2 regions of the Halomonas sp. McD50-4 genome follow, and region 2 is predicted to be linked to the other one. Evidence: predicted binding sites of a transcription regulator. Region 2 holds the regulator's gene; the other holds the start of a gene.
The links. Region 2 encodes LexA, which represses DNA repair genes until DNA is damaged. Its sites were predicted from a motif close to TACTGTNTANNTANACAGTA; they were not measured.

Region 1 (3,813 bases), on a different contig from region 2:
CCGTTCGACGGATCGCTGTTCTGCGTCATATCGTGGCCGTAGAGGGCGTTATCGATAAGCAGCGCGCGGGTGAGTTTGCCAGGGCCGTTACACAGATTGCGCCCCGCGACGCTGCGCCATGCGCGCATGGCTGGCTCGCCAATCACCGGTTCCACCGCGCGAATCAGTACCGCGCAGGGGTTGCCTTCTGGCTGGGTGACCACGTTCAGCAGCCAGTGCATGCCGTACACCAAATAGACGTAGGCGTGACCGGGCGGGCCAAACATCGCCTCGGTTCGCGGGGTTCTACGCCGGTGGGCGTGGCAGGCGGAATCTTCCGAGCCGCGGTAGGCCTCGGTTTCCACGATGCGCGCGGCCATCAGCTCGCCATCCAGCTGGCGCACCAGCTAACAGCCAAGCAGGTCTCGGGCCACTTCCAACGTATCGCGGTTGTAGAAACCCAGGGGCAGGGGCGTGAGCGCCTCTTGTTCTATCGGTGACTTAACAGGGGTTAACGCGTCTCTTTGCGGCATGCTATCGCCCATTACTTGAGTAAGCTGCTAGGGTATTCTTTAGGCCATTCATTGAAAAGCGGAGTTGCCCGTGCTGTCTTTCGAACATCAGTTCGCCACCTTGCCGGAACCCCTGTGGGTGGCGTGCCAGCCCACGCCCGTTGCCCAGCCCAGCCTGATCGCCTTCAACGATGCCTTGGGCGCGCAGCTAGGCATGCAAACGCGGCCCGACGACGCCACGCTGGCCCAGTGGTTCAGCGGTAACCAGCTACCGCCGAGTGCCGAGCCTAGAGCGTTGGGCTACGCCGGGCACCAGTTCGGTAACTTCGTGCCTCAGCTAGGCGATGGCCGCGCGCTGTTGTTGGGCGAAGTGGTGAACCAGCAGGGTGAGCGCCGTGATGTGCAGCTAAAAGGCAGCGGGCGCACGCCGTTTTCTCGCGGTGGCGACGGCCGTGCGCCCCTTGGCCCGGTGCTACGCGAATACCTGGTGAGCGAGTTCATGGCCGCCGTGGGCGTACCTACCACTCGCGCCTTGGCTGCCGTTTCAACCGGCGAACGCGTGGTGCGCCAAATGGCCGAGCCGGGAGCCGTGCTGACCCGCGTGGCCAGCAGCCATATTCGCGTGGGCACGTTCCAGTTTGCCGCCGTTCGCCGCGATGAAAGCGCGCTAAAAGCGCTGGCCGACCATGTGATTGCCCGCCACTACCCAGAGGCGGCCAATGCTGACGATCCGTACCTGGCGCTGTTGGAGGCGGTGACCGCCCGCCAAGCGGCGCTAGTGGCGCGTTGGATGAGCTTGGGCTTTATTCACGGCGTGATGAATACCGACAACTGCAGCATTGCCGGTGAAACCATCGATTACGGCCCCTGCGCGTTTATGGAGCAGTTCGACCCGCAGAAGGTGTATAGCTCCATTGACCAGGGCGGGCGCTACGCCTTCGACAATCAGCCTGGCATTGCCCAATGGAACCTGGCTCGTTTTGCCGAAACCCTGCTTCCGCTGATGCGCGTTGAGGGCGATGCTGCGGTAGAGCAAGCCACCGAGGTGCTACGCGGCTTTACCGCTCGTTTTGGCGCCGAGCAGCGCCGCCTGCATGCCGACAAGCTGGGCCTTGCCCCGGAAAGCGATCGCGCCGTGGCGCTGATGGAAGCGCTAGAGATCCAGATGCATCAAGGCCGCATGGACATGACCGCGACGTTCGACGCGTTGACGCACTATGCTCAAGTCTTGAGCGCGGACACGTCAGCCCACTCCCAAAAAGAGGCGCTGCTGGCGCTGACCACGCAGCCCGCTGGCCTGACCGCTTGGCTGGCCGACTGGGAAAACGCCCAGCAAGCGAGCCAGCAGAGTGAGCGTCTGGATGCCATGCGCCACGCCAACCCGGTGGTGATTCCCCGCAATCACCGCATTCAAGAGGTCATCGATGCGGCGGTAGAAGGCGATTTCGCGCCTTTCCACACGCTGCTCGCGGCGGTCACGCAGCCCTTTGATGAATCCGAAGAAGCGCGCCGCTTGGCCGCTCCGGCCACGGAAAGCGAGCAGGTGTTGCGCACCTTTTGTGGTACGTGATTTAGACCAGCGAGTATGGGCGGAAAACCCGTAGCGGGGGTCTTTCGCCAGGGATGGCGAAAGTAGCGTCCAGGGAGGGATTCACAGCGCCCCCGCCTAGGGTTTTGCTGCTCATCAGCGCTGTAGCACACCCTGTGATAAACTGTGCTTTTTTACAGGTAAGGGCGGAGGCAAGGTCGGCCTGTGCGCAAAATCATCCACTGCGACTGTGACTGCTTCTATGCGGCGGTAGAGATGCGCGATAACCCCGCGTTGACCAATATCCCCATTGCCATTGGCGGCAGTGTGGAGCAGCGCGGGGTGGTTGCCACCTGCAACTACCCGGCGCGTAAGTTCGGTATTCACTCCGCCATGCCTATGGCCCAGGCGCTCAAACGTTGCCCCCATCTCACGGTGATTCGGGGCGATATGGCGAAGTACAAAGATGTTGCCCGCCAGGTGTTTGCCATCTACCGCGATGTGACCGAGCTGATCGAGCCGCTGTCGCTGGATGAAGCCTTTCTGGATGTCTCGGAGGTCACGCTGTACCACGGCAGCGCTACCCGCATGGCCGAAGCCATTCGCCAGCGGGTGAGGCAAGAAGTGGGTATTACCGTTTCGGCGGGCGTGGCACCCAACAAGTTTCTCGCCAAGATCGCCAGCGACTGGCGCAAGCCCGATGGTCTCTTTGTCATCACGCCTGACGATATCGACGCCTTCGTGCAGCAGCTGCCGGTGAAAAAGATCCACGGCGTGGGGCCGCGGACCGCTGAAAAACTCGCCGAGCTGGGCATTCAGACCGGCGCGGATCTGCGCGCCCGGCCGTTGACCGAGCTGGTGGAACGCTTTGGCCGCTTTGGTCATCGGCTACACGAACTTAGCCACGGGCGCGATGAGCGCCCGGTCAAAACCCACCGCGAGCGCAAGTCGATCAGCACCGAGCAAACCTACTCCCAGGATTTACCCACCCTAGACGCCTGCCGCCAGCAGCTCCCCGAGCTGATCAGCGATTTAGAGCGCCGTTACGCTCGCCTAGACCCGGCCCCCGCCGTGCGCGGGGTGATGGTGAAAGTAAAGTTCAACGACTTCACCCAAACCACTGTCGAACACGCCGACCCCGCACCTAACCTGGAGCAGTTTGAGACACTGCTCAACGTGGGCTGGGCGAGGGGCGCACGCCCCGTGCGCCTGCTGGGCGTCGGCTACCGCTTGGCGGAAGAAACCGCTGCCCAGCAGCTCTCGCTGTTTTAATTAGCCGGTTAATCCTTGGATGGATTGACGAGGTTCGGTGCCCGCGTTAAAACAGACGTATGATAGATAGCGCCCCTTCCCGTTAGCCGACCCGCGAGCCTGCCATGCCTGCCGATGCCACCCAACGCCCCCGCTTAGTGTTTGCCCATGCCAATGGCTTTCCCGGCTTGAGCTACCGCAGCCTGTTAGACCCACTGGCAGAATCGTTCGATGTCCACCCGCTGGACCGCCTGGGCCACCACCCGGATTATCCAGTGAACCATAACTGGAGCAACTTGGTGGATGAATTGCTCAGTTACCTGCCCGAGACCGACGCGCCACTGCTGGGCGTGGGGCACTCGTTGGGCGGCACGCTGATGGCCATGGCTGCCGACAAGCAGCCGGAGCGTTTTCGCGGTGTGATCATGCTCGACCCGCCGCTGATGCTGGGGCCGGATGCCTGGGCGATGAAAGCGGCCAAGCGCTTTGGATTGATGGATCGCATCACACCGGCGGGTAAAACCAAAGGGCGTCGCAGCGTGT
Region 2 (3,813 bases):
CCCTTCACAGGCGTGGACGACCTCAAGAGCAGCGGCACGATCGTTACATATCAGCAGCATGTCGCAGCCAGCCGTCAAAGCTGCCTTGGCGCGCTCCGTGGGTCCACCGGCTTCATGCGCCCCGGTCATGCTCAAATCATCCGAGAAAATACACCCTTTGAAACCCAGCGATTCGCGTAGCATGCCCAGCCACGTCGGCGAAAACCCAGCGGGGCGTTTATCGAACGCCGAATAAATGACATGGGCTGGCATGACGCCGTTTAAAACGCCCGCAAGTTCACGAAACGGCACGAGATCGCGCGCTTTCAATTCGGCTAGCGGCCGGTCATCGACGGGTAGCGCCACGTGGGAGTCTGCCGCCACGCCCCCATGCCCGGGAAAGTGTTTACCCACAGCGGCCATGCCAGCCTCGTGCAAGCCCTCGATAAACGCATGGCCAAGTTTGGCTACGTGAAGAGGGTCACTGCTAAAGCTGCGCTCACCAATCACGCTGGATACGCCACTCTCAACGTCCAATACGGGGGCGAAGCTGATATCCAATCCGCAGGCGGCCATCTCCATGCCCAACAGCCAACCGGTATCTTTGGCAAGGCTCACACCCGCGACCGGATCGCTGGCGAACAGCTCACCCAGACGCGCCATAGCGGGTAGCCGGGTAACGCCCTGCTTGATTCGCTGGACACGCCCCCCCTCTTGGTCGATCCCCAGTAGCAAATCGCCTCTCACACGACGAATACTGTCGCACAGCTTGCGAACCTGATACGCGTCTTCGACGTTACGAGCAAACAGAATCACACCGCCTACGGCAGGATCTTTTAGCAGGCGCTTGTCAGCGTTGGTTAACTGTGGCCCTTCAAGGTCGAGCATGACCGGGCCAATGGGTTGCGTCATGATGGTGAGTCCAACAAAAAGGGCGCCATTCTAGACTAACCGCTTGGCGTGTCAAAATTCTGGCGCGACGTCCTGTGGGTGGGCTTAATGCAGCCAAACCGGCGTACCGGGCTGGGCGTGATCGAATAGGAAATGTAAATCGTGATTGCGCACGCGTATACAACCGTGTGAGGCTGGCGTGCCCATGGGCTGATCCTCTGGGGTGCCATGCAAGTATATGTAGCGCCGCTGGGAATCGACGTTTCTCCCGCGATTCACGCCGCGCTCCAAACCGCATAGCCAAAGTATCCGCGTCAGGATCCAGTCACGCTTGGGGAAGCTGGCCGCGAGAGTTGGCGAATAGACTTCGCCCGTCCACCGGCGACCCCGAAATACCGCGTTATCGGGACAGCCTTGGCCAATCGATGCGCGCACGTAGTGCCAGCCAAGCGGCGTTTGACCGCTGCCCTCTTCCTGCCCAACGCCTGCCAGCCCCGTCGAAATCGTACACTCATGCTGAATATCGTTACCTTGCCACCAGCAGAGTCTCTGACGCTGGGTATCGATCTCTATCCAACCACCGTGTGTAGGCGGCAGCTCAGCTAGCTTGGGCGTTTCCATGGTGACCCTCTTCAACCGCGGCGGGCAACGGCGCATTCATGGCGGCGACCACGACGGGCCGCAGGCGTCGTACCAGATCCCGCACCGTAACCTGTTCTTGGTAATCCTTGGCGGCGATATCGCGAAGGGCATCCAAGCCTGACAGCGTGAATATCACCGTTCCCAACATAAAGTGTAGCCGCCAGAAACGCTCAGCGTCCGGCAGGTCTGGGGTCGCTTGGCGCACCAGCTCGGTGAAGCGCGTAAACACGTCGCCATATTGCTGCTGAATATAACGCCTTAAATGCCCCTGAGCCTGGCTATACGCCAGGCCCAGGAGCCTCATGAACACTTTCAGGCTATTGCGTTCTGCCGGGACGGCCAACACCGTGGTCGCCATGGTCTCAAGCAGCACTTCCAAAGGAATCGGTTGGCCTTGATGGCGCGTCTCGAGTTCATCCAGTGCCGTATGAAAACGTGCCGAAAACGGATCGAGATAGCGGGCGAACACCGCTTGAATCAGTGCTTTTTTGGAACCAAAGTGGTAGTTGACGGCCGCCAAATTGACGCGTGCCTTGCTGGTGATATTGCGCAGCGACGTCTCGGCAAAGCCTCGCTCTGCAAATAGCACCTCTGCCGTGTCCAATATACGCGTTACCGTATCTGATTGGGCCATCTCGCCCTCCAAAAAACAGGTGTTTTAAACAACGTTGCATACTATGACATATGTCTGACAGGCTCAATCACTTATCCAGTTCGCCAACGGTCCATGGGCGGCACCTTCTTTACCTAGCTTTCAAAGCACTCGTTTACACTGGCGTTGGTCATGGACCATGTACTGGACAGAGCAACATACTGTATACTTAAACACATACTGATTAAGCCGACATGTAGCTACTGTCTTTTCACTGTTTTGGAGTTTGGTATGTCTCGTCCACTCACAGCACGTCAGCAGCACGTATTTGATTTCATCGTCAAAACCATGGGTGACCTGGGGTACCCGCCAACGCGCGCTGAAATCGCCAAGGCGCTGGGGTTCCGCTCTCCAAATGCTGCCGAGGAGCATTTGCGTGCGCTCGAGCGTAAAGGCGCCATACGCATCATTCGAAATACGTCGCGGGGAATTCGGCTACCGAACCAGGAGGCGCTGGAACCTAGCGAAGTGCCAGCAACGACAACGGCCGCCTCCGAGCCTGTACCCAATGGGCTACCCGTGATTGGCGAAGTTGCCGCCGGTAGTCCAATCTTGGCTGCCGAACACATAGACCGCTACTGCCCGCTTCCAGCCGAGTATTTTACGCCCAAAGCCGATTACCTATTACGTGTACGCGGCCTCTCCATGAAAGATGTCGGCATTTTGGAAGGCGACCTTCTGGCCGTTCATCGCACTGATCGCGTACGCGATGGCCAGATCGTCGTAGCACGGTTAGAAGACGAAGTGACGGTCAAGCGTTTTAAACGCCAGGGCCATCAAGTCACGTTGATCGCCGAGAATGCCGACTTCCCACCGATCGAGATCGATCTGCGCACCCAGCAACTGGATATCGAGGGTGTCGGCGTCGGCGTTATTCGGGGCGGAAACGGACAAGCGCTCGGCTGAACTGAGGCCGTGGTCAGACCCGTTACACGAAGTGTATTTACTGTGAGTCGATGTAACGGTGGTCATTGAAGGTGGCCACCCAACTTGGGTGGTAGACTAGCAAGATGCTGAGCAGCATCCCGGTGATGAAGGCTTCCGACGGCATCAGCAGCGGTAAAAAGCGGGCATACTCTTGAGCGAGATATACGGCCTCAGGGTCCGTGCCCGCCAATATGATGAGCGCCACCGCGACAAGCCCGCCACCTAACGTCGACAGCGCTGCGCCGAAAAATCCGCAGGCGAATAAGAACACCATCAAATTATCCGGCAGGCGGCGATCCACCAGACGCCACACGATGCCTGTCACCATAGCAGGCACGATGCCAGTCACCAGTACGTTCGCCCCAAGAAGGTTCCACTCGTTACGTCCAATCGCTACCATGGCAGCGTTGATCATTACGTTGCTCAGCAGCGCTAACGGCATTTTAAAGACCAGCGTCATTAACACCGTAAATACTAGGTGAAGCGTCAACCAATCCACTGCTTGAGCGCGAAGCTGCCAAAACAGCATGACGACAAGCGTCGCGGCCAACCATCGATGTTGGAGCGCGTTATCTTCGAGCAACGGTTGCCAAGGGCGCAGCCAAATGCACCAGCCCACCATGCCCAATGACAACAACCACGTCATCACCAGCGCCCATGGTGCCAATACGCTCTGTGCAAACGACATAGCGCCCCCGGTAGATTAACTAAAGACGACCGTT

Region 1: dinB (DNA polymerase IV) is a predicted target of LexA. The motif match lies at 2,202-2,221, and genes of this name have one in related genera.

Annotation. Positions count from the first base shown of each region.
Region 1 covers NZ_JAKRFG010000018.1:47,438-51,250, reverse strand. The annotation lists gene MHM85_RS17085 (DNA-3-methyladenine glycosylase) at 1-383, opposite strand, end outside; gene MHM85_RS18445 (hypothetical protein) at 387-512, opposite strand; gene MHM85_RS17080 (YdiU family protein) at 583-2,061, shown strand; gene dinB (DNA polymerase IV) at 2,245-3,291, shown strand; gene MHM85_RS17070 (alpha/beta hydrolase) at 3,396-3,813, shown strand, end outside.
Region 2 covers NZ_JAKRFG010000010.1:122,184-125,996, reverse strand. The annotation lists gene nagZ (beta-N-acetylhexosaminidase) at 1-891, opposite strand, end outside; gene MHM85_RS13120 (L,D-transpeptidase) at 976-1,491, opposite strand; gene MHM85_RS13115 (TetR/AcrR family transcriptional regulator) at 1,469-2,146, opposite strand; gene lexA (transcriptional repressor LexA) at 2,396-3,070, shown strand; gene MHM85_RS13105 (energy-coupling factor ABC transporter permease) at 3,108-3,779, opposite strand; gene purU (formyltetrahydrofolate deformylase) at 3,795-3,813, opposite strand, start outside.